3 regions of the Vibrio sp. KMM 9700 genome follow, and region 3 is predicted to be linked to each of the others. Evidence: predicted binding sites of a transcription regulator. Region 3 holds the regulator's gene; each other region holds the start of a gene.
The links. The regulator MetJ, encoded in region 3, represses methionine synthesis genes. The targets are predictions, from matches to a motif close to TTAGACNTNTANANGTCTAA.
Positions count from the first base shown of each region.

Region 1: the regulator MetJ is predicted to act here: its motif matches at 6,155-6,174, upstream of metN (methionine ABC transporter ATP-binding protein MetN).
Region 2: the regulator MetJ is predicted to act here: its motif matches at 8,572-8,591, upstream of metK (methionine adenosyltransferase).

Region 1 is NZ_CM178589.1:2,285,491-2,296,674, reverse strand. It holds gene AC2VOY_RS10255 (ABC transporter ATP-binding protein) at 1-1,088, opposite strand, end outside; gene AC2VOY_RS10250 (extracellular solute-binding protein) at 1,085-2,980, opposite strand; gene AC2VOY_RS10245 (ABC transporter permease) at 2,990-4,048, opposite strand; gene AC2VOY_RS10240 (ABC transporter permease subunit) at 4,045-5,082, opposite strand; gene gmhB (D-glycero-beta-D-manno-heptose 1,7-bisphosphate 7-phosphatase) at 5,460-6,035, opposite strand; gene metN (methionine ABC transporter ATP-binding protein MetN) at 6,297-7,331, shown strand; gene AC2VOY_RS10225 (methionine ABC transporter permease) at 7,321-7,998, shown strand; gene AC2VOY_RS10220 (MetQ/NlpA family lipoprotein) at 8,073-8,897, shown strand; gene AC2VOY_RS10215 (hypothetical protein) at 9,370-9,675, shown strand; gene AC2VOY_RS10210 (hypothetical protein) at 10,514-10,810, shown strand; gene AC2VOY_RS10205 (ABC transporter ATP-binding protein) at 10,997-11,184, opposite strand, start outside.
Region 2 is NZ_CM178589.1:861,909-873,092, reverse strand. It holds gene dsbC (bifunctional protein-disulfide isomerase/oxidoreductase DsbC) at 1-479, shown strand, start outside; gene recJ (single-stranded-DNA-specific exonuclease RecJ) at 483-2,261, shown strand; gene AC2VOY_RS03935 (hypothetical protein) at 2,266-2,685, shown strand; one part of gene prfB (peptide chain release factor 2) at 2,897-2,971, shown strand; one part of gene prfB (peptide chain release factor 2) at 2,973-3,995, shown strand; gene lysS (lysine--tRNA ligase) at 4,204-5,733, shown strand; gene AC2VOY_RS03920 (alpha/beta fold hydrolase) at 5,749-6,666, opposite strand; gene AC2VOY_RS03915 (VF530 family protein) at 6,901-7,122, shown strand; gene metK (methionine adenosyltransferase) at 7,225-8,379, opposite strand; gene tkt (transketolase) at 9,029-11,023, shown strand.
Region 3 is NZ_CM178589.1:1,270,868-1,282,051, reverse strand. It holds gene cytR (DNA-binding transcriptional regulator CytR) at 1-343, opposite strand, end outside; gene priA (primosomal protein N') at 498-2,696, opposite strand; gene rpmE (50S ribosomal protein L31) at 3,024-3,239, shown strand; gene AC2VOY_RS05695 (malic enzyme-like NAD(P)-binding protein) at 3,530-4,789, shown strand; gene metJ (met regulon transcriptional regulator MetJ) at 4,881-5,207, opposite strand; gene AC2VOY_RS05685 (O-succinylhomoserine (thiol)-lyase) at 5,385-6,593, shown strand; gene AC2VOY_RS05680 (bifunctional aspartate kinase/homoserine dehydrogenase II) at 6,594-9,017, shown strand; gene metF (methylenetetrahydrofolate reductase) at 9,316-10,218, shown strand; gene AC2VOY_RS05670 (phospholipase D-like domain-containing protein) at 10,311-11,184, opposite strand, start outside.

The DNA.
Region 1 (11,184 bases), 1.0 Mb from region 3:
ACTAGCTTTAAAGGCGTTAATTTGTCAAAGAAATGACAGCTCACAAGATGCTTAGCATTTGCTTGACGCAGCTCGGGCCTTTCTTGATGGCACTTATCTTTGACATAAATGCAGCGATTGGCAAAACGGCAGGCTTTAGGCATTTCATCCAAGGCAGGGACACTGCCCTCTATGGTCTTAAGTTTTGTTTTCGCCTTTGTGGTGTTTGATGGTATCGCTGAAATCAAGCCTTGTGTATACGGGTGTTTAGGGTGATCAAATAACTCAAATACATCACAAGATTCAACCACTTGCCCTGCATACATAACCACTACATCATCACACAATTCAGCGATCACGCCAAGATCATGGGTGATAAAAATTATCGACATGCCGGTTTCTTGTTGCAGCGCTTGCATCAAATCTAAAATCTGCGCCTGCACCGTCACATCCAATGCTGTTGTCGGCTCATCACAAATCAAAATATCTGGCTTGGCAGCCAACGCAATCGCAATCACCACCCGCTGACGCATGCCACCAGAAAGCTGATGTGGATATTCATTTAAACGCAGCTCTGGAGACGGTATTTTAACTTTTTCAAGCATAGCTAACGCATCTTGGCGTCTTTGCTGTGTATTTAAGTCTTTACGATGCAGTTTATACACTTCTTCAAGCTGCTTCCCTATGGTTTGGACTGGATTTAACGCTGTCATAGGATCTTGAAAAATCATTGAAATTCGATTACCTCGAAGCGCATGCAAGTCTTTTAATTGAAGGCTTGTAAGCTCAATGCTGGCATCTTCTAAAAGTGCTAAATTCTCTTGCTTATGCGTGCTTGGGAAATAATGGATTTTCCCTTGCGTGACTTCGCCATAAGGTCTTGGCAATAAACCCATTATCGACATAGCGGTGACACTTTTACCGCAACCAGACTCCCCAACAATTCCTAAGGTTTTGCCACGCTTAAGGGAAAAACTAACTCCATCTAGCACTTTTAGGATTTTATCTTGGCCTAAATGCTCTGAATCTTCCGTGCTAAATTGCACAGCTAAAGACTCGACACTAAGTACGATTTGTTGCGCTTTGGCTTGATTTTGAGCGAAACTCATTGCGCTGCCTCCTGCTCAGATTCATCTAACATCTGGGTTAAATCCGGCTCTGATTTAATTTTATAAGTTTCATCTAGCCAAATTTTTGGCTCAAACGCCACATCATCTCGCTTGGCTTGCAAGGTTTTCTCTTTTTCATCTAGATCAATCCAAAAGGTGCTCATGCTTCCCATGAAACCGCCACCTAAGAATAAGTAATTGGTTTGCTTAGTCATAAATTGTTCAGGAAATTTTAAGTAACGCCAAAAACCAACGCGTGTATAAGGCACCATAAAGCCACTGATGATCACCTTAGCATCATCAATTTGTTGCTGAATTTGCCTTGATAAGGCGCGCTTTTTTTGCGAATCAAATTCACTGCGAAATGCATCGATAAGCTTATCTAACTCTGGTGACGAATAATTAGTAAAGTTATTGGTTTGCGGCTTATTCGCATTGGTTGAATAAAAATATTCCCAATAAGCAGGGATACTTGAAGTGCCCATATCATGGAAAGATATTTGATGTTTTTTCTCGAGCACAAACTTAAACATGCTGGAGCCATCAATCAAGTTGAGCTCTAAATCAACCCCTGCAAGCTTTGCTTTTTCTCTTAAATAAGCCAGACGCGGGGTATGCGCTGAGGTGGCATAAGTGACGACAAAACTTAGTCGCTGCCCTTTTGCATTCGTGCGCACGCCTTGATCATCAAGCTGATTAAAGCCTGATTTTTCAAACCATTGAATGGCAAGTTTAGGATCAAAGACAGGCGCTTTGATCTCTGAGTTATCATACTCACCATGACCAAAACCCATAGGGTTAGGTTTGCGAATATAATCCCCACGCAAAACATCTTTGAGCATGCCATCATAATCAATCGCATAGCCAAGGCCGGTGCGGATATTAATATCATCTAAAAGCGGCATCGCGGTGTTGAGCCACATCCCACCAGCGCCAACCGGTGCTTGGTTATAACCCCATGCTTTTTGAATATAGCCTTTGTCATATAACTCCCCTTGCGCCTTTTCATGCCATAACACAGGGCGAATCAAAGGGTAAGCATCTAAATAACCTTTTTCAAAGTAACGCATCGCAATATCAGGGTCGCGGATCACCCGCAGGCTAATTGCCGCCACATTAAATCTATGTTGATAATAAGGAATCTCATAGCCCCACCAGTCTTGCCCCACATGCTTAAAGCTGACCTTTTTGCCTTTAATGATCTTATCGATAAAATAAGGCCCAGTGACTGGCTCGATTTTAAAGTTATAGCGACGCACATAATCATCGGCTATCCCGTCATTGTCTTCATCTTTTTCAGGGTTTGCATAAAAATGTGCCGGCTTAGGCTGTAAGTTCACATAATCTAAAAGCTCGTCTTCGCTTCTTTTTTTGCCTGACACAACTTGAATAGTCAAATCATCAAAAACATTTATCTCTTTGATTTCATTTGTATAAAAATCATTATACCAAGGCGCAATAATATTTTTTGAGCGCATTAATTGGAGCATAAAAGTGAAATCTTTAGCCGTCACTGGCACCCCATCACTCCAACGTGCATTGGGGTTAATTTTAAAATAAACACTTTGATCATCCCCAGCTAGCGCCCAACTTTGCCCAATCGACGGGAGAAATTTATCCGTATTTGGATGCTTATCTAAAAGCGCAAGGTTAGTGCCACGCAGCCATGCGGCAAAGGTGCCATTCGAATCAGGCCCTAAAGTGCGAAATGTTTGCGGAAAGCTTGAAATATAAGTGCGAAACACGCCACCAAATTGCGCATCTTTGGACGCAAATAAAGGCTCTTGCAGGCCAGTTTGCCAGTTTAAATCTTTGGGTAAGTCATCAAGGCTTAAAGCGGCGCTTGGCAAACTAAAGGTCAATAAAAACAAAAAATAGCTCAATAATTTCATCTTTATTCCCTATCGATATTGAGTAAAACGTTTTGGATCAAAGGCTTCACGCACCGCCTCACCAATAAATGTAACCATCATCAAGACCCCAACAATTGCCGCCACGACCGATGATGCGATCCACGGGGAATCTAAATTCGATTTGCCTTGTTGCAACAACTCGCCCCAACTTGGCGTTGGTGGACGCAAGCCTAAACCTAGGTAATCCAAAGCGGTTAAAGCCGTGATATTACCGACAATCGTAAAAGGCGCGAGCGTAACTATCATCACCATGGTATTGGGCAAGATATGCTTGAGCAAAATTCGCCAATTGGAGGCGCCCAAGGCTTTGGCTGCAAGGACATAATCACGGGATTTTTCTTTATAGGTCATGCTGCGCATATACCAAGTCATCCCCATCCAGCCAAATAAGACGTTGATCAAACAAAATAAAAAGAAGGTTGGCTTGGTAATGGAAACCAAAATCATGATCACATATAAAAACGGCACCATGGACCAAACTTCTATGCCACGCTGCATAAATAAATCAAACTTACCGCCCCAAAAACCCATTGCGCAGCCGACCACAACCCCTATCGCATAGCTTACGATCATAGTTAAAAAGGCAAAGCCAATTGCGATCCGAAAGCCATAGACAAGGCGCGCTAAAATATCTCGGCCAAGCGTGTCTGTGCCTAAATAGTGTTTATCTTCAGCGCTGGGCGCACTTGGGGGGAAGTCTTGGCTAAAGTCTTGCTCAAATGCATTCCAAGGCACAAGCGGCATCAGCACAAAATCCCCTTGGGTTTGCTGCGCAAGCTCGCCTTTTTGCATCTTATCTTTGAGCTCACGATAGTTAGTTTCAGACGGGTAGCCTAGATCAAAAGTATCACCGCCTATTACTGCGCCATAGGTTGGAAAATACAGCTCGCCTTGATAACGCACCACAAGCGCTCGACTATTAATCAAAAGCTCAGCAAAAAGTGCAAGTAAACATAGACTTAATAAAATCAAAAATGACCAATAACCACGCTTAATTGAGCGAAAACGTTGAATTTTCTTTTGCGTTAATGGGCTAAACTTCATCATTGGCCGCCTCCAAATTTCACTCGTGGATCAACCAAGGCCACACAGATATCCGATAAAATATTGCCAAACATCAGCAGCAAGGCATTGATAGCCAAAAGCCCCATCACCACAGGGTAATCACGCTCGACAATCGAGTCATAACCAAGCAAACCTATACCATTTAGATCAAACACAACTTCGATTAAAAATGAGCCGCTCATAAAAAAGAGTAAGGAGTTCCCAAAGTGACTCGCAACAGGGATCAAGCTATTACGCAGCGCATGTTTGCGTACAGCTTTAGAAAAAGGTAGCCCTTTGGCAATAGCGGTGCGCACATAATCAGCAGCCAAGTTTTCCATCAAGCTATTTTTCATTGTCATGGTAAGCAGAGCAAAATCACCAATTAGATAACAAAATAATGGCAAGGCGGCATGCCAAAGCACATCTTTGACTTGTTCAAATGGGGTCAGAAAATCAAAATCATCGGAAACAAAACCGCCCAGCGGGAAGTAATCATATTGATAACTTAAAAAGGTGATGAGCAAGACACCGATAACATAACCGGGTAAGGCAAAGCCAACAAATATGGCAATAGAGGAAGCGGAATCAAAAAAACTTTGGTGTTTAATGGCTTTGAAATAGCCCAGCGGAATAGAAATTAAATAACTGATAAGAAAAGTCATTGCGCCATAAAAGAGCGACACTGGCATGCGCTCGGCGATCATCTCTGTGACAGGTTCAAAGTAGCGTGTGGACTCGCCCAAATCAAGGCGAATAAACTTGCCAAGCCATTCAAAATACGCCGGAATGATAGGTTTATCTAAGCCATAAAAAGCATTTAACTCGGCAAGTTCTTCATCCGATAAAAGGCTTTGATTGCCTGCATGGGTGGTGGAAACACTAGTGCCCACATCTGCGCCCTGAAACTGCGCACTTTGCAACATACGCTCCACCGGCCCGCCCGGCACAAAGCGAGTCAAGGCGAACACCATTAAGGTGATCCCGATAAAGGTTGGAATAATAAGTAGCAGTCGCCGAATAATATAGGCTGTCATGGTGATAATTTCCTATCCTTGGAAAAATAAAACATCATACAGATTTAACGCTATGATTTAATTTAGATTATTATTTTCATTTTGATACATTTTATGCCAACTTTGATTCGTCAAAAGCGCATAATTTCAAGATATAAGTATACCCCAAAACATTCAAGATGCAGCGCTAAATATTCAGGACATATCATATAATTCAAAATGATACAGTCAAAATAGTTGGAATTGCAGCAAGGCAACAAGCGAGGAATCCCTAGGAGCATATAAGAATATGTGACTAGGGTGACGCAGAGCAGTTAACACCGCTGCAGTTTCAAATATGAAGAGTATAGCGATATAACTTATTGCCTAGCTCAGTTATTTATGACGCAACTAATCAGTTATTGCGCAGCTAACCAATCTGGCACTTGGTTGATATCATCAAGCACCACATCTGCTAAAGCTTCACCGGTTTCAGTCACAGGTTTACCTGAGCGCACTAAAATTTTAGTTGTTACCCCAGCTGCGTCGGCTGCCATCAAGTCTTCGGCTTTATCACCCACCATCACAGATTGGCTCATATCTATTTTTAGAAAATCACGCGCTGATAAAAACATCCCAGGTTTTGGCTTTCTGCAATCACAATCTTGCTTATATTCGCCTTGCCCTTCTGTGGCGTGATGCAGGCAATAATAGATGCCATCAAACTCCACACCATTGTCAACAAAGTTCCAGTCCATCCATTCGGTTAAAGCTAAAAACTCATCTTCAGAGAAATAACCACGCGCCACGCCAGATTGGTTGGTCACCAAGACCAGCATATAGCCCATCTGTTTCAATTTTTTAGTCGCTTCAAACACACCTTCGATATATTCAAAGTCATCCACTTTGCCGACATAACCATGATCTTTGTTGATCACACCATCTCGGTCTAAAAATACAGCTTTTTTAATTGATTGGTTCGCAGAATTGGACACAGCTCTTCTCACTTGATTGCAGACATTTAGGTAAATTATTACATGCTTAGGATTATTCCCCAAGATATTCATCACATCTGTTAACTTTGTTTTGGACGTTTTATAGGCATTCGCACTTTTTAGCCGTCTAGACGTAAAAATATCTATTGACTTCAAATCAGCGAAGCCATAGCATGAAGTGAATGTTAATAAAATGCAGCAAAATGGATGTTGAAGATCGCACTTGTAGATTTCAAGATTAGCTGCCAGCTAGGTTTACTCATGATTAAGATTAATCAAGTCAATAAAATATTTGAGACAGGTGGCAAAACCATCCATGCCCTCAAAGATATTAATTTAGAGATCCCGCAAGGGGAAATTTTTGGTGTGATTGGCTCATCGGGCGCAGGTAAAAGTACCTTGATCCGCTGCGTGAATATGCTTGAAGCGCCAACAAGTGGCACAGTTGAAGTTGATGGCTTAATGCTGACAGACTTAAATGAAGCTAAGCTTAGCCAGGCACGTCGTAATATCGGCATGATTTTCCAACACTTTAACCTGCTTTCATCACGCACTGTGTTTGATAACGTGGCGCTTCCGCTTGAACTTGCCAGTGCTGATGCAGCGCATATCAAAAGCAAAGTCACAGAATTATTAGACCTTGTTGGCCTTAGCGATAAACATCAAAGCTACCCATCAAATTTAAGTGGTGGTCAAAAGCAGCGTGTGGCAATTGCCCGCGCCCTTGCAAGCGATCCGAATGTATTGTTGTGTGATGAAGCGACGAGTGCGCTGGATCCTGCGACCACACATTCAATCTTAAAACTGCTTAAAAAAATCAACCAAGAACTCGGCTTAACCATTCTTTTGATCACTCATGAAATGGAAGTGGTGAAAAGCATTTGCCATCAAGTGGCGATTATCGGCGGTGGCGAGTTGGTTGAAAAAGGCAGTGTGAGTGATATTTTTGCTCATCCAAAAACTGATTTAGCGCGTGAGTTTATTCGCTCAACCTTAGATTTATCGATTCCAGAAGATTATCAAGCACGTTTAAAACCAAGCCCTGAGCCAAATCACTTCCCACTTATTCGCCTCGAATTTACTGGCGCGAGTGTGGATGCGCCTGTGATCAGCCAAGTGTGCCGTAAGTTTGACGTTGATATCAGCATTTTAAGCTCCAACATGGACTATGCCGGTGGCGTTCGCTTTGGCCTGATGATGGCTGAGTTCTTCGGTGAAGCCGAGGCAATCGAGAAAGCAATTGCTTACTTACGTGACAAGCAAATCAAATTAGAGGTACTAGGTTATGTCGCTTAATTCAATTTTAGATTGGCTATCTTTTAATAGTGGCCTACTTTTAGGCGCAACCGGTGAAACCTTATATATGGTTGCGGTCGCTGGCATCGTCGGCGTTGTCTTTGGGATCCCGCTAGGCGTGATTTTACATATCACCAAAAAAGGCGGCTTAAAAGAGAACTTAAAAGTAAATCAAATCTTAGGCGCTATCGTGAATATCGGCCGTTCTGTGCCCTTCTTAGTGCTAATGGTAGCGATTATTCCAGTGACTAAAATGCTAGTCGGCACCTTCATTGGCACCACAGCGGCGATTGTTCCACTCACCATTGGTTCGATTCCATTTGTGGCGCGTTTAATTGAAGGCGCACTTTTAGAAGTCCCAACTGGGCTTGTGGAAGCCGCGCAAGCTATGGGCGCACGCCCAATGCAAATTATTACCAAGGTATTGCTTCCTGAAGCCATGCCAACCATAGTCAACTCGATCACTATTACTTTAGTGACGCTGGTGAGTTATTCGGCAATGGCTGGTACTGTTGGCGGCGGCGGTCTGGGTGATGTTGCCATTCGTTATGGTTTCCATCGTTATGATCTAACCATTATGGCGGTAACAGTTGTACTTTTAATTATTTTAGTGCAAATTATTCAATCAATTGGCGATCGCATTGCTGCTGCAGTTGATCATCGATAAGTTTACAATTACAAGTAAAGATAAAAACAGTATCCCTATTTTGGAATCTGGGAATTATTCAAATGGAGTTCTATATGTTATTTAGCAAACTACTAAAAAGTAAAAAATTACTGGCTGCGATTGCTGCAACCTCTGTACTCGCGCTTTCAGGCTGTGGCAGTGAAGAAGCAAAAGATATGTCTAAAATCAAAGTTGGCGTAATTGCTGGCGCTGAAGCACAAGTTGCTGAAGTGGCTGCAAAAGTTGCCAAAGAAAAATACAACCTAGACGTTGAGCTAGTCACCTTTACAGATTATGTGACGCCAAATGCTGCGCTGGATGATGGTTCAATTGATGCGAACGCATTCCAACACAAACCATATCTAGACAAGCAAATCAAAGACCGTGGCTATAAGCTTTCAGTGGCGGGCAATACACTTGTTTACCCAATTGCTGGCTACTCGAAAAAAATCAAATCTGTTGATGAGCTAAAAGATGGCGATCGCATTTCTATCCCGAATGATCCAACAAACCTTGGCCGTTCATTAATCCTTCTTGAAAAACAAGGCTTAATCAAACTACGTGAAGGTGCTGGCCTTGAAGCAACAGTTCGTGATATCGAGGAAAATCCAAAAAATCTTGAGATCGTAGAACTTGAAGCGCCGCAACTACCTATCTCTTTAGATGACGTTGCAATCTCTGTAATTAACAGCACTTTTGCAAGCAGCATCGATCTAACACCTGCGAAAGATGGTCTTTTTGTTGAAGACAAAGAATCGCCATATGTAAACCTTATCGTTGCACGTGAAGACAATGTTCAAGATGAAAACGTACAAAACTTCGTTAAGTCTTATCAAACAGATGAAGTGTTCGCTAAAGCTGATGAGCTATTTAAAGGTGGCGCAGTTAAAGGCTGGTAATTAGGCTTTAAAACAAGACCTAGTTCAAAGAAAACGAAGTAATATGGATGTAAATCCAATAAAAAGATAAAAAAATTCATTTTTTTTAATTTAAGACCTCATTATTTTTAATGGGGTCTTTTTTTATATAAAAAACAAAACCCTACAACTCATCCGACCTTTTAATGAGACCTCGCTCACAATTTTGCCTATTTTTTAACCTAATGATAAATCTATTATTTTAAAAAACCTATATCCACATGTTTTAGTCAAGTAATTTGACATACCCAAAAAATGTGACATAGTTAACACATCAAGTTCACATAACGCTTTAAAACATGATGCAGATCACACGGAAATGTATCACAGCAGTGAATATTGAGAGAATAGTCGATGTGAATCAGGTTATTCTTAGTTTGTTAAATTTAAAGAATAAGCTGTTTTCAATGAGTTAGACTCCTCAAGCATCTTATTTAAAGGAATAGGTACTGACATGAACACTTTTAAAACTACTTCATTAATCGTTAGCGTTTTAACTTTAGGTATGATTTTTGCAATGCCGGCCAATGCAGGGAAACAAGCGAGCCAAACGGTTGTTTTTCGTGGTGTAGTCGATAAATCTATTCCTACATTTAATCCTGAGAAACTTGCGCGTATTCAAGCGCAAAATGGTCAAACTCAAGGTATTGTGTTTAATAGCAATACCACTGAGAAAAACCATGCGGCATATGCAAGCAAAAGCTCGCAATATACAGTGAGCCAAAACAAAAAAGTTTCTGTTGTTAGTCTTGGTATGTAATAAAGGCTAAGAATATAATCACCTAGCGCACTGCTGGGTGATTTATAGTTGAACGTAAAATAGTCTTACTCGCAACTATAGCCCCAAAAAGCCCTAGCCGACGTCACTGTCGCTGGGGCTTTTTATGTTTACGTATAATCCAAGCAGGATCTATGCATGTTTTATGCAAAGTAAGCTCATGGCGGATAGAGTTCAACTCACTAGACTTTTTGATAATCATTTCAGTCAAGCTTGCCTCTTCAATCCTTCGCTCTTATTCCTCGCTTGCGATGCGCATCCATAGACTTTCAAATTCTATTTAACCAAGAATTCAAAAATAATAAACACCCCTCTGCGCTTTAAATAAGTCGAAGAATAGGCGCCATTTTCAACTTAAAACAAGATCGCCTTCAAAAAAATAAAGTAAAACGAGTGTAAATATCCCTAAAAAACAAAAATAATTTAATTTTTTTCATTTTTAATCATCATTATTTTTTGAATGGTCTTTTATTGTATAAAAAACAAACAACTATAACTCATCCGACCTTTTAATGAGACCTCACCCACACTTTTGCCTATTTTTTAACCTAATGATAACTCAGTAATTTTAAAAAACCTATACCCACACGCTTTAGTTGGTTAATTTGACATCTCACAAAAATGTGACATAGTTAACACATCAAGTTCACAAAACGCTTTAAAACATGATGCAAATCACACGAAAATGTATCACAGCAGTGAATATTGAGAGAATAGTCGATGTGAATCAGGTTATTCTTAGTTTGTTAAATTTAAAGAATAAGCTGTTTTCAATGAGTTAAACACCTCAAGCATCTTATTTAAAGGAATAGGTACTGACATGAACACTTTTAAAACTACTTCATTAATCGTTAGCGTTTTAACTTTAGGCATGGTTTTTGCAATGCCAGCCAATGCAGCAAAACAAGCAAGCCATACGGTTGTTTTTCGTGGCGTAGTCGATAAATCTATTCCTACATTTAACCCTGAAAAACTTGCTAAAATCCAAGCGCAGCAAGCTGCAAAAAATGGTAACGTACAAGCGCAAAATGTTGTATATAACAGCAACACAACAGCTAAAAACCTTACTACTTATGCAAATAAAAGCTCACAATATACAGTGAGCCAAAGCAAATAAATTTCTGTTGTTAGCCTGCATGCTTTAATCAGGCTAAGAATATAATCACCGACCACACACAAGGTGATTAATAGTTGAACGTAAAATAGTCTTACTCGCAACTATAGCCCCTAAAAAAACCTAGTCGACTCTGTCGCTAGGTTTTTTTTTGTTTGTTATTTAGGCTTATGTAATGAAGCACAAGCGTTAGGCCGCTTGCACAGGTTTGATCTCGTTTAAGTTAAAACATAGATCAATCTGCTGACCAATCCCGATTAAACGTTCTTGTGAGCGATTCAATAAATCAACCGTTAATTCAGGCTGAGCTTGCGCGCACATTTTCACTTGATAGCGGATCACATTGCCTAATAGCTGAGCGCTTAAGATTTCTGCCC
Region 2 (11,184 bases), 410 kb from region 3:
AATTTAGTGATGTGTTGACTCAGCGTTATGCTAAAGACGTTGAAAAATTTGCTAAGGAAATGATTGTTTACCCTGCAAAAAATGAGAAATATGTGGTCAACGTGTTTACCGATATTACTTGCGGCTATTGCGCCAAACTACATAGTGAAATGAAAGATTATAACGATCTTGGGATTACCGTGCGCTACCTTGCTTATCCGCGCCAAGGCCCAGTCAGTCCTGTAGCCGAAGAAATGGCAAAAATTTGGTGTGCAGCGGATAAAAATTCAGCCATGGATTTTGCCAAAGCAGGTAAAAACTCAAGTTTTGATTACGATAAAGATAACTTTAGAATGTGCCAAAAAGCAGTCTATGACCAATATCAATATGGTCGCCAAGTTGGGATCAATGGCACGCCTGCAATCTTAACTTCATCTGGCCAACTTGTTGCGGGTTATGTTCCAGCAAAACAGTTACTTAGCATGCTAGAAGAAGGTTAATCTGTGAGTGTAGTTAAAATCAAACGTCGCCCCGAATACGATATTAGCCTTTTACCTGACACTATGTCAGCGTTAATGCGCAAGATTTATATCGCTCGTGGGGTGACTTCGAGCGCCCAACTTGATCGCAGCTTACAAGGTTTGCTCACTTATAAGCAAATGGGCGGAGTGGATGAAGCGGTAAAGCTTTTACAAGACGCTATCGATAAGAATCAACGCATTATTGTGGTTGGTGATTTCGACGCCGATGGCGCCACCAGTTGCGCCGTATCGGTTTTAGCCCTGCGTATGCTTGGTTCAACCAATGTGGATTATCTCGTTCCCAATCGCTTTGAAGATGGTTATGGCTTAAGCCCTGAAGTAGTAGATCAAGCGATTAATATGGGCGCTGAATTTATCATGACGGTGGATAATGGCGTCTCTTCGATTTCTGGCGTGGCACATGCTAAAGAAAAGGGCTTAACTGTCGTGGTCACAGATCACCATTTACCCGGTGATGTGCTGCCGATTGCTGATGCTATGGTCAACCCAAACTTAGAGTCTTGCCAGTTCCCATCCAAAGCATTAGCTGGGGTCGGTGTTGCCTTTTATTTAATGTCAGCACTGCGCGCAAAAATGCGCAGCGATGGTTATTTTACGAACTCACCAACACCTAAACCTGATGCTAAGCCGATGCCAAACCTTGGCGAACTGCTGGACTTAGTTGCCCTTGGCACAGTTGCCGATGTGGTGCCTTTAGATGAAAACAACCGCCGCTTAGTGCAAACTGGGCTCAGCCGTATTCGTCAAGGCAAAGGACGTCCAGGGATCAAAGCTTTAATAGAAGTTGCCAAACGTAATGAATATCGCCTCGTTGCGTCTGATTTTGGTTTTGCTTTAGGCCCAAGACTTAACGCTGCAGGGCGCTTAGATGATATGTCCTTTGGGGTTGAGCTTTTGATTTGCCAAGATATTCACGCTGCGAGACGCATGGCATCTGAGCTTGATAGCTTAAACCTGTCACGTCGTGAAATTGAAGCTGACATGAAGCGTGAAGCGATGGCATTTTGTGAGCGTTTGCAATTAAGCGCCTCGAGTGAATTGCCATTTGGGATATGCCTGCATCAAGCTGACTGGCACCAAGGCGTGATTGGGATCTTAGCTTCACGGATTAAAGATGAGTTTCATCGCCCAGTGATAGCTTTTGCTGATGACGCAACGGCTGGGATCATCAAAGGTTCCGCGCGTTCAATTAAAGGCTTTCATATGCGTGATGCCTTAGATCGCATAGATACCCAAAACCCTGGACTTATCCTTAAGTTTGGTGGCCATGCGATGGCAGCAGGTTTAAGCATAGAGACAAGTCGATTCAAAGAGTTCTGCCAAAAATTTGATGCGTTAGTACGCAGCCAGTTAACAGAGTCCGAGCTAGAAGGGGAGATCCTCTCCGATGGCGTGTTAACCTCTCATGATTTTAACCTTGAAACTGCGCAAATGATCCGTGACGGTGGCCCGTGGGGACAAGCCTTCCCTGAGCCGATTTTTGATGGTGAATTTATCATTAAAGATCAGCGCCTTGTTGGTGAAAAGCATTTGAAATTAATGCTTGAAGTGATGCATAACGGACATGGCACAGGCACTTTAGTTGATGCAATCGCCTTTAATGTTGATTTGCGTCGCTGGCCAGATGCTGCGGCGAAAACCGTTCATCTTGCGTATCGCTTAGATATTAATGAGTTTCGTGGCAACCAATCCTTGCAATTGATGGTTGAAAGCATGGATGCCAAACTAGTCGAGGCATAATCGAATGGGAATGCTGATCTTACCTTTGTTGCTGCTACATGGACTGTTTTTTGTTGCAGCGCTTGCGGTGCTCGTGCTATTTGCGCGCAAACAAGGTTACTCAGCATGGTTTTATCTTTGGGTATTTATTGGCGCTGCGCTTCTTAGCATAGTGATGATTGAGCAGCGCCTGAGCGCCGAGTTTATCAATCAAAACGTCTATAAATTTGGCTTGATGTTTGATTTTATGATCGGCCCGCCGACTCGCCTTTTGGGGATGCTAGGGATTGGTTTTGTGATAGCTAACCTACTTCTTCCTTGGTTTAAGAAACTCACTCTGATTGGCGCTTTTAGCTCCTTTTTAGCTGTTGGATTCATGGTTTTTCAACTCATTGCTTTTCTACCTTGGCTTGCAAAAATCTTCAATATGACGCTGACGTATTAAAATACTTGCAACGCATAAAGCTTCATTGCAAGTATTTTAAGCATATTCCATTAAAAACCCTGTATCTTGCTCACATTTTTGGGTAAAATTCGCCAGTTATAATTTGTGCTATATTTTGCACGAATAAGCCAATATTTCTAATTAAACCCCAAGTTTTACTTATATTCATTTGGGGTTTAATGAATAAATTAACCCAAAATGAAGAGTCGTTATGTTTGAAATCAATCCGATAAAAAACCGTCTTCAAGATATCGCCGAGCGCACCAATGTTCTTCGGGGGTATCTTTGACTATGACGCCAGAAAAGAGCGTCTAGAAGAAGTTAACGCTGAGCTAGAACAACCAGATGTATGGAATGAACCTGAGCGCGCACAAGCCTTAGGTAAAGAGCGTTCAAGCCTTGAAGCTATTGTGGAAACCATCGATCTGATGGATCAGGGAAGTGAAGATATCGAAGGTCTACTTGAGCTTGCTATCGAAGAAGAAGATCAAGAAACTTTTGATGAAATCGAACCTGAACTCCAAGAGCTTGAAGCTAAACTTGCAAAGCTTGAATTCCGTCGTATGTTCTCAGGTGATCATGACGAATCGGATTGTTATATCGACTTGCAATCAGGCTCAGGTGGTACAGAGGCGCAAGATTGGACCTCTATGCTACTACGTATGTATTTACGTTGGGCTGAAAGCAAAGGCTTTAAAACTGAAGTGATCGAAGTTTCAGAAGGTGATGTGGCTGGTTTGAAATCAGCAACTGTGCGCATCAGCGGTGAATATGCTTACGGTTGGCTGCGCACTGAAACCGGTGTGCACCGTTTGGTACGTAAGTCTCCATTTGATTCAGGCGGTCGTCGTCATACATCATTTGCTTCAGCATTTATTTATCCTGAAATTGATGACAACATTGCGATTGATATTAACCCTGCTGATTTGCGTATCGATGTATACCGTGCATCAGGCGCGGGTGGTCAGCACGTTAACACCACTGAATCTGCGGTACGTATTACTCACTTACCGACCAATACTGTGGTGCAGTGTCAAAACGATCGTTCTCAACATAAGAACAAAGATCAGGCGATGAAGCAGTTGAAAGCGAAGCTTTTTGAGCTTGAATTGCAAAAGCAAAATGCTGAGAAACAAGCGAATGAAGATGCGAAATCTGATATCGGTTGGGGCAGCCAGATCCGCTCTTATGTATTAGATGATTCACGCATTAAAGACTTGCGTACGGGTGTTGAAAACCGTAATACGCAAGCTGTGTTAGATGGTGATCTTGATAAGTTTATTGAGGCGAGCTTGAAGTCTGGATTATAAATTTAGATAAGAGCTTGGTTCTTCGCCAATATTAAAAATTAAATTTAGTGCAAGAGAAGCCCTAGTATTCATTCCACAAAGACGCTGTCCCATCCATGGGCGCTTTGAAAAGTACATCCATGTACTTTTAAACTTTGTTCCATGAAACACTAGGACTTCTTTTCAAGACAGAACATACAAAATTTTAGCCAAGACAAGGGCAACAACAATGACAGATAATACGCAAAACCCACAACAAGATGTTAATCAGCAAGAAGAAAACAAACTCATTGCTGAGCGTCGTGCCAAACTTGATCATATCCGCCAAAACTGCAAATCAAATGGTCACCCAAATGATTTCCGCCGTGAGCACCTAGCGGGTGACTTACAAGCCGAGTTTGGTGAGAAGAGCAAAGAAGAGCTAGAAGCTCTAGATACTAAAGTTGCTGTGGCTGGCCGTATTATGGCAAAACGTGGTCCTTTCCTTGTATTGCAAGAGCTATCTGGCCGCATCCAAGCATACGCTGCAAAAGATGTGCAAAAAGATCTGAAAGCAACATACCAAGGTCTAGACATCGGTGACATCATTGGCGTAAAAGGTGCACTGCATAAATCAGGTAAAGGCGATCTTTACGTGAACATGGAAAGCTATGAGCTATTAACCAAAGCACTTCGCCCATTACCAGAAAAATTCCACGGCCTAACTGACCAAGAAATGCGTTACCGTCAGCGTTATGTGGATCTGATTGTAAACGAAGAATCACGTAACACTTTCATCATTCGCTCAAAACTGATCGCGTCAATCCGCAAATTCATGACTGAGAAAAGCTTCCTTGAAGTTGAAACCCCAATGATGCACGTGATCCCTGGTGGTGCGACTGCGCGTCCATTTATCACTCACCACAATGCACTTGATATCGACATGTACCTACGTGTTGCACCTGAGCTATACCTAAAACGTTTAGTTGTTGGCGGCTTTGAGCGTGTATTCGAAATCAACCGTAACTTCCGTAACGAAGGTCTATCACCGCGTCATAACCCAGAATTCACTATGATGGAATTCTATATGGCGTACGCAGATTATAAAGATCTGATGGACTTAACAGAAGAAATGCTACGCACAGCAGCAGTTGAAGTGCTTGGTCAAACTTCTATGCCTTACGGTGAAGACACAGTTGAGTTCGGCGGCACTTATGCACGCATGAGCATGATTGATGCGATCAAACACTACAACCCAGACCATAGCGACATTGCTAACCTAAACGAAGAAACAGTCAAAGATCGTGACTTCATGGTGAAAATCGCTAAATCTGTTCACATTGATGTGGAAGATTTCTGGACATGTGGTCAATTGCTTGAAGAGATCTTTGGTGAAACTGCAGAGCCACAACTTCTGCAACCAACTTTCATCACAGGTTACCCAGCAGACATATCGCCACTTGCGCGTCGCTCTGATGACAACCCATTCTTTACTGATCGCTTCGAGTTCTTCATCGGTGGTCGTGAAGTGGGTAATGGTTTCTCTGAGCTTAACGATGCAGAAGATCAAGATGCACGCTTTAAAGCGCAAGTTGATGCGAAAGATGCTGGTGATGATGAAGCTATGTACTATGACGCAGACTACATCACAGCGCTTGAGCACGGCCTACCGCCAACAGCAGGTCAAGGCATTGGTATCGACCGCCTTGCAATGCTATTTGCCAATGCGCATACAATCCGTGATGTGATTTTATTCCCAGCGATGCGTCCACAAGCATAATCTAAGCAAAATAGATTAGAATACTAAACCACCAGTTTGAGTTATTTCGCTGGTGGTTTTTTTATGCTTTTGAATTTTTATTTCGCACTCATCAGCAAAGCTTAATAAAGTATCTATGATCAACTCTGTTTGCGTCAGATGGATCAAATGTCCTTCACCTTCTAACTTGATCACCTCAAGATCAGACTTGTTAAATAACTCCTTGGCATAATCGGCGCTTTGCGGACGGACTAAGTCATCATCCATCCCTTGGATCACTTTGATCGGGATTTTCAAATCCGCATATTTGGCATTTAAATTTTTTAAGCTTGTAGATAATGCCTGAACTTCTTGGTTTGAGTAATAAAGTTTATTCGACATTATGGCTTTTGGAAGCATGCCTCCGATTTGATTAAACCAACGTCCACGGGCAAGCTCGGATTCTAAATCACCTGCAAGGATAAGCATTCCTTCAACAATATCTGAATTATCATACGCAAGTTTAGGCACGAGTGAGCCGCCATAAGAGTGACCAATTAAAATGATCGGTTGCTTGGTTTGTTTCGCAAGCTCACGCAGTGCGGGATCAATTAGCTTGGATTGGGCTTCCAAACTTGCAGGGAACTCATCTAACGCATCAGGGTAGCCAGATTTTCCCCATCCTGGTCTATCTAGCGCATAAATAGCATATTCTTGGGCAAGTTTATAAGAGAGAAAGTAGGGCGCAAAAGCTTGCCAAGAGCCAGGCGTACCATGCACAAATACAAGATTTACCTTGCCAGGGTTTGGCCTTGCTGCAAAGTGAATTTGATAGTCTTCAAAGTCAATATCTTGTTGCTGCAAAATAGGGTCTTGCAAGAGCTCGTCAGCCAAGGCTTGATTCTCTTTCACTTCTTTAGGCATTGAGCATGCAGATAAACCACATAAAAAAAATAAATGTGAAAGGCGTTTCATCCGTGTACCTTATTTATAAATAGGTATTAATTTTAAGAGTTTGCCTAAAGATTAAGCCTAGGCAAAATTTAAAATTTAAACTTGTGATAAGCGTAAGTTTTTTGATGTAACCTCTGAGTTTTTCTAAATTATTTCATCGAATAGATACGACAAAAGCCATTTTGTTAGAAAACAAAGGTGATTTTAGGAGCTTGCAGGTATAATAGGCGTATATTCTTAAAGAAGACTTAAACTATGACACAAACCAACAACCCTTTGCATGGGGTCAAACTTGAGAAAATCGTTACTGATCTTGAAGGGCATTATGGCTGGAAGCAGCTTGGAGAGATGATTAATATTCGTTGCTTTACCCATGATCCAAGCGTTAAATCGAGCCTGAAGTTTTTACGTCGCACGCCTTGGGCAAGAGACAAAGTGGAAGCTTTATATATAGATACTTTTGTCAATCAAGATTAATCGCTGCCACAAAGTAATTAAAATAAAAAAGGCTCCGCGCTGCAAAGCATACGGAGCCTTTTTTGTATTGGTTAGCTTTTAACTAAGCTTAAGCTCAGGGCATTAACCTAGGTTAGCAAATGCACGCAATGCTTCTGCTTTGTCCGTGTTTTCCCAAGGGAATTCTTCACGGCCAAAGTGACCATAAGCTGCTGTTTTCTTATAGATAGGTTGCAGCAAGTTAAGCATTTCTTGTAGGCCATATGGACGTAAGTCAAAGTGTTGGCGAACCGCTTCAATGATGATGTCTGATGGTACTTTTTCAGTGCCAAACGTTTCAACCATGATAGATGTTGGATCTGCTACACCGATGGCATAAGAAAGTTGAATTTCACAACGATCCGCAAGGCCAGCCGCAACAATGTTTTTCGCAACATAACGCGCTGCATAAGCTGCACTACGGTCAACTTTTGATGGATCTTTACCAGAGAAAGCACCACCACCGTGACGCGCTGCGCCGCCGTAGGTATCAACGATGATCTTACGACCCGTCAGACCACAGTCACCCATAGGGCCACCAATAACAAAACGACCGGTTGGGTTGATAAAGAATTTAGTTTCTTTGTTGATCCACTCGCTTGGCAATACAGGTTTGATGATTTCTTCCATCACGCCTTCACGTAGTTTTTCAGTCGTGACTGAATCACAGTGTTGCGTCGATAGAACGACTGCATCGATACCAACGATTTTACCTTGGTCATACTGGAAAGTGACTTGAGATTTTGCATCTGGGCGCAAGAAGTCAAGTTTACCGTTTTTACGTACTTCAGCTTGTTTTTGAACAAGTAGGTGAGAGTAAGTAATAGGTGCAGGCATAAGCACTTCAGTTTCGTTACATGCATAACCAAACATGATGCCTTGGTCGCCAGCGCCTTGATCTTTCGGATCAGCTTTATCAACACCTTGGTTGATGTCAGGTGATTGTTTACCGATAGTGTTTAACACTGCGCAAGAGTCAGCATCAAAGCCCATATCAGAATGCACATAACCGATTTCACGAACCGTTTCACGCGTTAGCTCTTCAATATCAACCCAAGCAGAAGTAGTGATTTCACCGCCAACCATAACCATGCCAGTTTTAACATAGGTTTCACACGCAACGCGTGCTTTTGGGTCTTGCTCTAAAATTGCATCAAGAACGGCATCAGAGATCTGATCCGCGATTTTATCTGGGTGACCTTCTGATACTGATTCAGAGGTAAAAAGATGCTTAGACATAAAAATAGGCTCCACTCATTTAGCTTGATGCGCAAAGCTTACGAGCACATCAATTAGAGGTAAAAAAAGGTGCACACAAACCAATGCGCACCTTGATATAAAATTTGTGTCACACCAAGCGTTCAACGCTCACCTTATCAAGCTCTATTTCTTGAAAGCTATATCCATATCTAGAACAAGGTGTGTGGGTGTTTTGACTTCTAGACGTCTATTTTAAGGATGAAATCCAAAATCGCAAGCTTATTTAACAAAAAAAGCAAAAAAATGATGTTTTATTGTTCAGTTTAAAAAGATTAGAGCTTTGTATCGTGCAATGATGAGTGACTCTCTCTGATTTAATTAGCGGTATTTGGGTGAAAAGGGGGTTAATCAAGGCGTTAATGAATCGAATGATTGTACACATAATAAGAAGAAGCTCACAATGAAATACGCCTGATAAGCCTCTTACACACTGAATTATGCAAAAAAGCGACGAAAATTAGATTTAAACTTGACGAATTGAATTGATTTTATTGCGATTTAGTTATTGCTTTGCGACAATAGCGAACAATTAAAGATTGAGCTGTTTAGGCGAGTTCGTTTTTTTAAAAGCTTGGCTAAACGTTTGCTTGATCTCTTTTCTACCAATCGCTCACTTTGAGGAATAGACATGGCGTCTCGTAAAGATTTAGCAAATGCAATCCGCGCTTTAAGCATGGACGGAGTTCAACAAGCAAATTCAGGTCACCCTGGTGCACCTATGGGAATGGCTGATATTGCAGAAGTGCTGTGGCGTTCGCACCTAAAGCATAATCCGCAAAATCCGAATTGGACAGATCGCGATCGTTTTGTACTGTCAAACGGCCACGGATCAATGCTGATTTACTCTCTTCTTCACCTTTCTGGTTATGATCTTCCTCTTTCAGAGCTTAAAAACTTCCGCCAACTTCACTCTAAAACTCCAGGTCACCCTGAATACGGTTATGCACCGGGCGTTGAAACGACGACTGGGCCACTAGGTCAAGGTATCACGAACGCTGTTGGTATGGCGCTTGCTGAGAAATCATTGGCAGCGCAATTTAACCGTGACGGTCATGACATTGTTGATCACTTCACTTATGTTTTCCTAGGCGATGGCTGCATGATGGAAGGTATTTCACATGAAGCATGTTCACTTGCTGGCACTTTAGGTTTAGGCAAGCTAGTTGCATTTTGGGATGACAACGGCATTTCTATCGATGGTGAAGTTGAAGGTTGGTTCTCTGATGACACACCAAAACGTTTCGAAGCGTACGGCTGGCATGTGATCCCAGCTGTTGATGGCCACGACAGTGATGCAATCAATGCGGCGATTGAAGCGGCAAAAGCTGATCCACGTCCAACCCTAATCTGTACTAAAACTGTAATTGGTTTTGGTTCACCAAACAAAGCGGGCACGCACGATTGTCACGGCGCACCACTTGGCGCTGATGAAATCGCAGCAACCAAAGAAGCACTTGGTTGGAAATACGGCGCGTTTGAAATCCCTGAAGATATTTATAGCGAATGGGATGCAAAACAAGCAGGCGCAGCAAACGAAAGTGCATGGGAAGAAAAATTTGCAGCTTATGCAAAAGCTTACCCAGAGCTAGCAGCAGAATACAAACGCCGCATGGCGGGTGACTTGCCACAAGAGTGGGAAGAAAAAGCAACTGCTATCATCAATGATCTGCAAGCAAACCCTGCAAACATTGCATCACGTAAAGCGTCTCAAAACGCACTTGAAGCTTTCGGTCAAATGCTTCCTGAGTTTATGGGCGGCTCGGCTGACCTTGCTCCATCAAACCTAACCATGTGGTCTGGTTCTAAATCACTGACTGCTGACGATGCTTCAGGCAACTACATCCACTACGGTGTGCGTGAGTTTGCGATGACAGCTATCATCAATGGTATCGCACTACACGGTGGCTTTGTTCCTTACGGCGCAACCTTCTTGATGTTTATGGAATATGCACGTAACGCTATGCGTATGGCTGCATTGATGAAAATCCAAAACATCCAAGTGTATACCCATGACTCTATCGGTCTGGGCGAAGATGGTCCAACTCACCAACCTGTTGAGCAAATGGCAAGCTTACGTCTAACACCAAACATGAGCACATGGCGTCCTTGTGATCAGGTTGAATCTGCGGTTGCTTGGAAACTTGCAATTGAGCGTAAAGATGCACCAAGCTCACTTATTTTCTCGCGTCAAAACTTAGCGCAACAAGAGCGTAGCGCAGAGCAAGTTGCAAACATTGCTAAAGGTGCTTACATCCTTAAAGATTGTGACGGCAAACCTGAGCTTATCTTGATTGCAACAGGCTCTGAAGTTGAGCTAGCAGTTAATGCAGCGGCTGAGCTTAGCGCACAAGGCACAAAAGTTCGCGTTGTGTCTATGCCATCAACAGATGCATTTGATAAGCAAGATGCAGCATACCGCGAGTCTGTCCTACCATCTGATGTGACTGCACGTATCGCAATTGAAGCAGGTATTGCTGATTTCTGGTACAAGTATGTGGGTCTAAACGGTCGCGTGATCGGTATGACAACATTTGGTGAATCTGCGCCAGCAGGTGAGCTATTCAAGATGTTCGGCTTTACAACTGAAAATGTTGTGAGCACTGCAAAAGAGCTTCTTGCGTAAGTAGAAAAGGCCATATCCATGAATAATTAATGGGTATGACTACTTAAATAAGCATTAAAATTTAAGCCATCTCAACCACGAGGTGGCTTTTTTGTATTTTTATTCTCCAAAAAATCTTCATGTTTTCTTCATTATGTCAACTTAACGCGCTTATTTTAGCA
Region 3 (11,184 bases):
GTTTATGCAGCGACATATCTATTTCATCTAATTTACAACCAAGATTTTTTGGACAGTTTGCAATCAAGACAAGGTAGCCAAAACTTGCAGCTGTTTCTTGAATACCCTGAATAACTTGAGAATAATATGGGTCGCAAACATTGGGTAATAAAGCGACGATCGCTCGTGATTCATTTCTTTTTAAATTGCGATTTAAAACATTTGGCGCATAACCTGATTCCAGCACAGCAGACTCAACACGTTTACGAGTCGCAATTGAAACTTTCTCTGGATTCATTAACGCTCGCGAAACTGTTGCTGTGGATACGCCAGCAAGCGCCGCAACCTCTTTCATTGTCGCCATGAATATTCCTCTTTCTTATATGTCACCTGGTAATATTGTTTAAATAACTTTATTTATTATTTGGAATAAAGTTTACGTGACAGGTTGGAATATTAACGCGATCAAAGTGGAATATTTCATTATATTAGTGGGGATTAATCACAAAATTTTATATTTAACTCATATCTTGTGGCTCAATATCTATATGCCAACGTAATTTTTTAGCATTTGGTAACATTTGTATTACAGGTTTAGCACTTGAAATAATTTTTTGTAATTGTGTTCTGGTTTCGCAATGAAATAATAATTGCCAGCGAAACATACCTGCGCGTTTTGCAAGGGGTGAAGCTATTGGGCCTAAAACATAAGCCTTATCATCAAAATAAGGGTTGGCTTCAAGTGTCATTCGCACTTGTTGTAAAAATTCTTCAGCCAGTGGACTATCGACTGCTGATGCACGAAATAAAGCTAAAAAGCTAAACGGCGGTAGGTGCGCCATAGAACGCTCGGCCAAAATTTGTTTGGCAAAGTGCTGATAGTCATGCTGAATCAGTGTTTGCAGCAAACTATGTTCAGGGTGATGGGTTTGCAATACGACATGACCTGCTTTACTTGCTCGTCCCGCACGTCCTGCGACTTGAATAAATAATTGGGCAAGGCGCTCGGCGGCGCGAAAATCACTGCTATATAGCGCAGAATCTATATCCAACAAGCCAACCAAGGTCACATTCGGAAAGTGATGCCCCTTGGCGAGCATTTGAGTGCCAATTAAAATCTGATGTTTGTTTTGATGGATCTCGTCAATCGCAGCTTCAAAACTACCTTTGCGTCGCGTGCTGTCCCTATCTATGCGTATAGTGCTAAATTCTGGGAATAACTCCCCGAGCTTATCTTCGAGCTGCTCTGTGCCGACACCGACAGAAACCAGTTGAGTCGAACCACAACCTTGGCATTGATGCAGTACAGGATGCTCGCTGCCGCAATGATGGCAACGAATCGCTCGATGGCCTTGGTGATACGTATAATAAGCATCACAGCGCTTACATTCGGCTATCCAACCGCATTCGTGGCACATTAGGGCAGGCGAGAAGCCACGACGGTTTAAAAACAGTAGGACTTGGTTGCCAGCGTTTAAATGTTGACGCATTTGCGCGATTAAAGGTGCGGACAAACCTGATTCTAAATAGACGCCTTTAATATCCATTACTTGATGCGTGGCAGGGTTTGCTTTCCCCGCGCGCTGAGAAAGGTTGAGATAATGATATTTACCTTGCTCAGCATTATAGATGGTTTCAATGGATGGGGTTGCAGAGCCGAGCACGATAGGTATGCCTTCACGGTGCGCACGCATGACAGCCAGATCGCGCGCATGATAACGCAGGCTATCTTGCTGTTTATAAGAAGCATCATGTTCTTCATCGACAATAATGATACCTAAATCAGTAAAAGGGGTGAACAGAGCCGAGCGTGTACCTATGATGATCCCGGCCCGTTTTTGTTTTGCATTGAGCCAAGCATGTAAGCGCTCGGTTTCATTCAGGCCTGAGTGAATCACATCCACTTCAACCATAAAACGGCGTTTAAAGCGGTTAATTGTCTGCGGTGTTAAGCCAATTTCAGGCACTAACACAAGCGCTTGTTTACCCTCGCTTAGTACCTTTTCGATGATATTTAAATAAACTTCGGTTTTGCCTGAGCCGGTTACGCCATCTAATAAATAGGCATGAAAGCCACTTGCTTGATTAATGCTAGCCACGGCAATCGCTTGATCTTGATTTAATTGCAAACCTGTATCGCGTAAGACTTGGCTTGGCCATTGGCTAGGTTTGAGTTCGACTTGCACGGATTCAATAAAGAATTTGCCCTCTAGCGCTTTGAGCGTGGTCGAGCTTATCTCTTGAGCCAGCAGGCTATCATGTGAGGCAGGCGCATCCATTAAGGCGCGTAGCGCTCGCTCTTGTTGATGCGCACGTCCTAGGCCCTGAGCTAATGCTTTTTGACCAAGGGAGGTGATTTGCCAAGTTTTAATTGCCGCAAAACTGGCAGGCTTGGCTTTGCGCAATGCGCCGGGAAGAGCGCCAGCAAGCGTCTCACCAAGTGGGTATTGATAATATTGGCTCGACCATTTTAAAAGATCGAATAGCTTGGTTGGCCAAAGCGGCTGATTATCTAAGCTTTGCGAAATCGCCTTGAGCTTATTGATATCAAAATCAGACTCATGAGTGCGTTCAATAACAATGCCGACGAGCTTTTGACGACCAAAAGGCACCAAAACACGGCCACCAATGACGATGGATAGATGCGCAGGGATAAGATAATCAAAGCATTTATCCAAAGGAACAGGCAGGGCTACTCGGGCAATTTGGGGCAACATATGGGCTCTTTTCTCGTTAGCAAGGCGTTTGATCTTAAATCAATGTGCGGATCAGGTAAATAATGAAATTTATCTAAAGCTTTTTCTCTCTTTATACGAGAAGATAGAAAAATAGGAGACAAATCGAAAACGATGGCATATTTCAACCAATTGATTTTTCTTAAAGACTCAAAAAAAGATGAAAAATCAAGCAAACTTGTTGATCCTTGGCATAAGTTTCTTTAGTATATGCACCCTTGATGATGTGCTTGCATATCTTTTTTGTAAATAACGTATGGTGTCTAGTGTAGAGCTAGATAGCGATGCGGCCCAATTTGAGGTTTTCCCATGAAATCAGGTATCCACCCAGAATACAAAGCTGTTAAAGCTACTTGTTCTTGCGGTAACGAGTTCGAGTTCAGCTCAACTCTAGCTAAAGAAGAAATCAACCTAGACGTATGTGACAAATGTCACCCGTTCTACACTGGTAAGCAACGTATCGTAGATACAGGCGGCCGTGTTGATCGCTTTAACAAACGTTTCGGTGCTCTTAGCAGCAAATAAGCGTTTATGCTTAGAAAGCCAAATTGTTTCTTTTGATTCTCATTTGGTTTTCGAAAAAGAAGGGCACTGCGGTGTCCTTTTTTGATCTTACCTTTTCATCTTTTTCCTCCTCTTTATTTATTCCTACTCAATTTCTTTGCGCTTTTCTTTTGCTGCTGATTTGTGAGATCTATTTTTTTATATTTCTTATGTTAAGATTAGTTTTTCATTTTAACAATTACTTATCTTTTGTGTTGTTTATATGTAAACACATCTAGCGATAAGATCACTAATAAGCTCAGGAAAACAAAATGTCTGACGACAAGCAATATGAAGAATTTCGCCAAAAAGCGCTTGATTATCATGCAAAACCTATTGCGGGTAAGCTAGGTGTTGCATTAACTAAACCTGCCGATACGGTAGAAGATCTCGCTCTTGCTTATAGCCCAGGCGTTGCGGAGCCAGTACGTGAAATCGCACAAAACCCAGAAAATGCATACAAGTATACCAACAAAGGCAACATGGTTGCGGTGATCTCAAACGGGACTGCTATTTTAGGTCTAGGTAACTTAGGGCCACTTGCATCTAAGCCGGTTATGGAAGGTAAATCTTTACTTTTCAAACGCTTTGCAAACCTTGACTCGATTGATTTGCAAGTCAAGCACCGCACTTCTGAAGAGTTTGTGAATACAGTTGCAAGCATTGCTGATACCTTTGGTGGCATCAATCTTGAAGATATCAAAGCACCGGATTGTTTTGAAATTGAACGCCAACTGATTGAGCGTTGTGATGTGCCAGTTTTCCATGATGACCAACACGGTACTGCGATTGTGACCGCAGCAGGTATGCTTAATGCAATCGAGCTGCAAGGCAAAGATTTAGCTAAAGCTAAGATTGTATGTTTGGGCGCGGGCGCAGCTGCCGTTGCGTGTATGGAGCTTTTAATTAAATGTGGCGCACAGCGTGAAAGAATTTATATGCTTGATCGTAAAGGCGTGATCCATACGCGTCGTGATGATCTAAATGAATATAAGCAGCTTTTTGCCAACAATACAGATAAGCGTACGCTTGAGGATGTTATTGAAGGTGCAGATCTTTTCCTTGGTGTATCAGGCCCTGATCTTTTACCACCAGAAGCACTTGCACTTATGGCTGAAAAACCAATTGTGTTTGCATGTTCAAACCCAGATCCAGAAATTAAGCCAGCACTTGCGCACCAAGTTCGTGATGATTTGATCATGGGTACAGGTCGCAGTGATTATCCAAACCAAGTCAATAACGTGATTTGTTTCCCGTTCATTTTCCGTGGCGCTTTGGATGTTCGTGCAAGCCAAATTAATGATGAAATGAAACTGGCAGCAGTAGAGGCGATTCGCCAACTGGCGAAAGAAGAAGTGCCTGCTGAAGTATTAAAAGCATCTGGCGTAGATAAGCTAAGCTTTGGTACAGACTACATCATTCCAAAACCTATGGATCCACGTTTGCTTTCTCGCGTAGCTAAGGCTGTGGCGCAAGCTGCGGTTGATTCTGGCGTGGCGCGTATTGATATGCCTGAAAATTACATGGCTTAATCTAGTTTAGATTTAAGTCTGCAAAAATAGAAAAGGGAAGCTGATTGAATTTAGCTTCCCTTTTTAATGTCTTAATTTTATCTTTTAACGCTTAATCTTGATGATCATCGAGTGATTCGAACTCAATTCCCATCTCTGTCATCAAACGTTTCACTTCTGCAGGTAAATCATCCGGACGATCTTTACGCAAATCTTCATCGGTTGGCAGTGGCTGACCAGTATAAGCATGCAAGAAAGCTTCACACAAAAGTTCGCTGTTGGTTGCATGGCGCAAATTATTAACTTGACGACGAGTTCGTTCGTCGGTCAAAATCTTTAATACTTTCAAAGGGATAGATACAGTGATCTTTTTGACTTGCTCGCTTTTTTTACCATGTTCGGCATAGGGGCTGATATAATCACCGTTCCAGTCGGCCATGAGACACCTTTATATATAAAAAGAATTAAAAATAATGAAGGGTATTTTAGCGGCATCTACTGCCAAATGTAAAGACATTTAGACGTCTAGAAGTGTTGACGTCTTATTTTTCTAAGAGTAGAGTAAGATGAGATAGATAGAGTATAGACCTAAACTCACGTCAATAAGGATATTAGCATGACGCAACCTAAGCACCCAGAATCAACTTCTTCACATTCAACTAGCCAATTATCAAGCGGTACGATTGCTGTGCGTACAGGCATTGAATCAGATACGCAATATCACGCTGTCGTGCCACCGATTTATCTATCAACGAATTATGCTTTCCCTGAGTTTGGCGATGTACCTAAATATGATTATACCCGTTCAGGCAACCCAAATCGAGGCCTACTTGAGCAAGCATTAAGTGAGCTTGAACAAGGCGCTGGCGCTGTGATCACCAACTGCGGCACATCAGCATTAAACCTTTGGGCAAGTGCTTTTGTGAGCGCTGGTGATATTATTGTCGCGCCACATGATTGTTATGGCGGAACATATCGCTTATTTAACTCGCGCGCGCAAAAAGGTGACTTTGAAGTTTTATTTGTTGATCAAAGTGATGAAGAAGCGCTTCGCGCGGCATTGGCGCGTCAGCCAAAGCTGGTTCTGCTTGAAACGCCATCAAACCCATTAGTGCGTGTCGTCGATATCGAAAAAATCTGCCAAGCAGCGCATCAAGTCGGCGCAAAAGTTGCTGTTGATAATACGTTCCTCACGCCAATTTACCAGAAGCCACTCACTCTTGGTGCTGATTTTGTGATTCACTCGACAACTAAATATATCAATGGTCACTCTGATGTGATTGGTGGTGTTGTGATTGCCAAAGAGCAAGCCGATGCGGATGAATTGGCATGGTGGGGCAACTGTATTGGCGCCACTGGCACGCCATTTGATAGTTATATGACATTGCGTGGTCTACGTACGCTTGGCGCGCGTATGCGTACTCATGAACAAACGGCAAATGAGTTGCTCGCATTTTTGTGCCAAGAGCCTATGGTCAAAGTGGTCTACCACCCAAGCCTTGAGACTCACCCAGGGCATGAGATTGCGAAAAAACAGCAAACTGGCTTCGGGGCTATGTTAAGCTTTGAGCTAGATGCAACAGAGTCGCAACTTAAAGCCTTTGTTGGCGGCTTAAAACTATTTTCTTTAGCCGAGTCACTCGGAGGTGTCGAGAGCTTAATTTGTCACCCAAGCTCAATGACGCACCGTGCGATGTCGGATGAAGCCCAAGCACAAGCAGGTATTTCTGTAAATTTATTAAGAGTGTCAGTTGGGCTGGAAGATCCTAAGGATCTTATTGCTGATCTCACTCAAGCGTTTCAAATTGCAAAAGAGGTTGTCTAAATGACGATAAAGCGCCAACTCCATAAGTTCGGTGGAAGTAGTCTTGCGGATGCGCAATGCTATCAAAGAGTGGTCAAAATTCTTCAAGAGCACTCAGGGGAACAAGATTTAATCGTAGTCTCTGCTGCAGGGCAAACGACCAATAAGCTCATCTCATGGATTGATGCTTTAGATAAAGACGGCCGCCTTGCACATGAAGTCTTGCAAGATATCAAGCTGTTCCAAACCACTCTGATTCAAGACTTATTAGATAAAGAAAATGCGAATCCTTTGATTGATAAGTTAGAAAACGAGATCAATCATCTTGGAGAAATGGACTATATCAATGCTAAAGCGCAACGTTGTGATGTGCTTGGGCATGGTGAAATGTGGTCCTCTCGCTTACTGGCAGCTTTATTAAATCAATCTCATATGGCTGCAGCGCCACTTGATGCGCGTCGTTTTTTACGTGCTGAGCGCAGCGTACTGCCTGAGGTTGATCGCGGTCATTCACTGCCTTTACTGCAAGAGATTTTAGCTCAGCAAGGCGCACAACGTTTTGTTATCACAGGTTTTATGGCGCAAAGCCAAGCGGGTGAGACCATTTTGCTTGGGCGTAATGGCTCGGATTATTCTGCGACTGTGATTGGCGCATTAGCCGATGTCAGCCGTGTAGTGATTTGGAGTGATGTGGCAGGCGTATATAGCGCAGATCCACGTAAAGTCACGGATGCATGCTTATTACCTTTATTGCGTTTAGATGAGGCGAATGAACTGGCACGTTTAGCTGCGCCCGTGTTGCACTGCCGTACGCTGCAACCTGTGGCGCAAAGCCATATTGATTTAAGCTTGCGTTGCAGCCACAAACCTGAAGCAGGCTCAACCCGTATTGAACGTGTACTGGCATCAGGACGTGGGGCGAAAATCATTACCTCACATGAAGATATTTTATTAATTGAGTTGCCACTTGCTTTTGATCATGTCGCGCAGCGTCAATTAACCCAAGTTGATGAGCTTCTAAAACACGCTCAATTAGAGCCTTTAGCTCAAGAATATCAAGAAGATATCCGCGTACTACGTTTGGCTTATCCAAGAGAGGTGATCGATGAAGTTCAAGATGTATTGGCGAATTCTAACTTAGGCCTTGAAGCCAAAGTGAGTGAAGGTTATACCATGATTGCAGCGGTTGGCGCTGGGGTGACGAATAATCCGAATCATTGTCATGGTTTTAATCAGCATCTAAAAGATATGCCGGTTGAATTTTTATATGAGGCTGAGTCTGATTTAAGCTTGGTCGCAATCTTAAAAAATATCGAATCAAACCAAACTGCGCAGCTCATTTGCCGTATCCATGAGCAATTGTTCCAAGCACAAAAACGTGTCGCGATTGCTTTGTGTGGCAAAGGTTATATCGGTACCAACTGGTTGAATCTATTTGTTGAACAAAAAGCTAAGCTTGAAGCCCGTTGGGGAATGAGCTTTGATCTGATTAGTATTCTAGATAGTAAAAACTATTGGTTTGATTTAAAAGGCATTGCACCGGAAGTTGCACTCGAAGAGTTTGATAAGCATTGTCAGCCTTATCAAGAACTTGAATGGTTAGACGCTTTGGCAAACCAAGATGTGTATGATGAAGTCGTGGTCTTTGATGTGACATCCAGTGAAAAGGTTGCAGATTTATATCCTATGATCGCAGAGCAGGGCATGCACTTAATCTGCGCGAATAAAATTGCTGGTGCAGGCTCAACCAAGCAGCATTTGAAGCTAAAAGACGTGTTTGCGAAAACTGGTCGTCATTGGCTTTACAATGCAACGGTTGGTGCGGGTTTGCCGATCAACTATGCGGTGCATGATTTGCTTGAAAGCGGTGATACAATTACAGCTATTTCTGGGATTTATTCAGGTACTTTGTCTTGGTTATTCCAGCAATATGATGGCAGCGTGCCTTTTGGTGACTTAGTTGATTTAGCTTGGCAACAAGGCTTAACTGAGCCGGACCCACGCGCTGACCTTGACGGCACAGATGTCATGCGTAAGCTGGTGATCCTCGCGCGTGAAGCTGGCCTTGAGATTGAACCTGAAGACGTCAAAATTGAATCTTTGGTGCCAAAATCGCTGCAAGATTTAGACGTTGATGACTTTTTTGACAACTTGCATTTGCTAAATGAAGATCTTGCTGAGCGTTTGGCTAAAGCGCAGGCGCAAGGTTTAGTTCTACGTTATGTCGCGCGTTTTTCTCCGCAAGCTGGCGCAACAGTGAGTGTGGAAGAGTTAACGCCTGAGCATGCGCTGGCAAATCTTTTACCTTGTGACAATATCTTTGCGATTGAAAGTCATTGGTATAAAGATAACCCGCTGGTGATCCGTGGCCCAGGTGCTGGTCGCAGTGTGACAGCAGGTGCTTTGCAGTCAGATCTTAATCGTTTAGCTGGTTTGATTAAGTAAATTATTCTTGCTCAAGCAATAGCGATAAATAAAGTAAAGATTGGTTATGTTGGATGTTTCGAATGCTCTAGTAGTGAAATATCAGCATAATCAATCAATACTAAACTCCCTTCTAAAATTAAACGCTTTCTTATTTTCTCAACTTGAAAATTCTTCATCTTAAATCAAATAAAATTCAACAATTTTTCCATTGACAAGCCCTCTGTTTAAAGGGATATTTAGATGTATAGACGTCTAAACTTGATGAATATAAATCAAGCTAGAACATGGATTGAAGTTTTAAGATAAGGATTGTCACATGTCATATACACACGCAGGGCAGATTGATGCACTAAACCATAATATCGCCGAACTTGCAGGTAAAATTAATGTATCTTTCGAGTTTTTCCCGCCAAGTAGCGAAAAAATGGAACAGACACTTTGGCAATCTATTCACCGCCTTAAGACTCTAAAACCTAAGTTTGTTTCAGTGACTTATGGTGCTAACTCTGGCGAACGTGACCGCACCCATAGCATTATTAAAGAAATCAAAGATCAAACCGGTTTGATTGCTGCGCCGCACCTGACTTGTATTGATGCTAGCCGTGATGAACTAAAAACGATTGCAAAAGATTATTGGCAAAATGGGATCAAAGATATTGTCGCGCTGCGTGGCGATTTACCGCAAACCGGTGCTAAGCCTGATATGTACGCATCAGATTTGGTTGAGCTTTTAAAAAGCGTGGCAGACTTTGATATTTCTGTTGCGGCTTACCCAGAAGTACATCCTGAAGCAAAAAGCGCGCAAGCAGATTTAATCAACCTAAAACGTAAAGTAGACGCTGGCGCAAACCGTGCAATTACTCAGTTCTTCTTTGATGTGGAGAGTTATCTACGTTTTCGTGATCGCTGCGTGAGCGCAGGCATTGATGTTGAAATTATTCCAGGCATCCTCCCTGTTTCAAACTTTAAACAAGCGAAACGCTTTGCCGATATGACACATGTACGCATTCCAAGCTGGATGGCAAAACAATATGAAGGCTTAGATGATGATCCTGTGACTCGTCAAATGGTTGGTGCAAGCCAAGCGATTGATATGATTCGTGTATTAAGCCGCGAAGGGGTGAAAGATTTCCACTTCTATACCTTGAACCGTTCGGAAATGACGTATGCGCTATGCCATACGCTAGGTGTGCGTCCACAAGCGATTGTGACTGAATAAAAATTCCTAGTTAATAAAACTAAAAAAGCGAGCCCTAAGTTATTTAGGTGCTCGCTTTTTATATTTTGGTCTAATCTTTTAATGCCGCTTACTTAGAAAAGCCAAATCAACCCTGTTGCTTTCATGACTCTAAAGCGAATACGCTGAGTTGAGTGAGAGGCTTTTTTCACATTATCCGTTTCGATGATGCGGTCACGCAATTCAAACCATTCAGGACTTCCCCAGCGATATGAAATATCTTTCAAAGCTTCAAAGTGACGCGCAAGTTGGGTGCTCACTTCTGGAGAGACATAGTTAAATCCCATCTCGTTATTATACAAACGTGAGCGATAATCAAAGTTTGAGGTGCCGACAAAGCCGGATTCATCACTAAAGAAGAACTTGGCATGTAGCAGACCATATTCTTTATTACCACCAAGTAGCGTGGAGTCTATACGACCAGTTTGGTAGATCTTCAACCTTGGATTATTCGTGAGCTCTTGCCATTCTTTTGAATGGATCATTTGCTGCACTTTATCGCTATTTTCTGGGTTATTTATCCAAGTTTCGCGCATTTCATTTGGCAGCAATAAGCGCGGCGCTGTGTCCATATCAATTACCGACTGGGTAAAGTCATTGTCACTCGTAATAATCGAGTTGGTGATCACCTCAAAGCTAATGCCTGGGTATTTATCTAAAAACTCTTTGACCACAATCGCACTATCGATAACATCTTTACCAAATTTATCTTGGAAGGATGGGGCGAATAGATAAGGTGAAATAATGCGGTAATGGCCTTCGATTTTTCCATTACGTTCAGCATCTTGCAAAATACTATTGAGTAGCCCTTGGATAGAGTTGGCATTGTTTTGCTTAATTTCAGACGCCTTTTCAATCACATTCTCACTAATAAAGTTAGTCAGCTGGTGCTCAAGACGGACTGGCGTTTTGATCCAACCATGTGACAGATACTCTTCCGTATCTGAA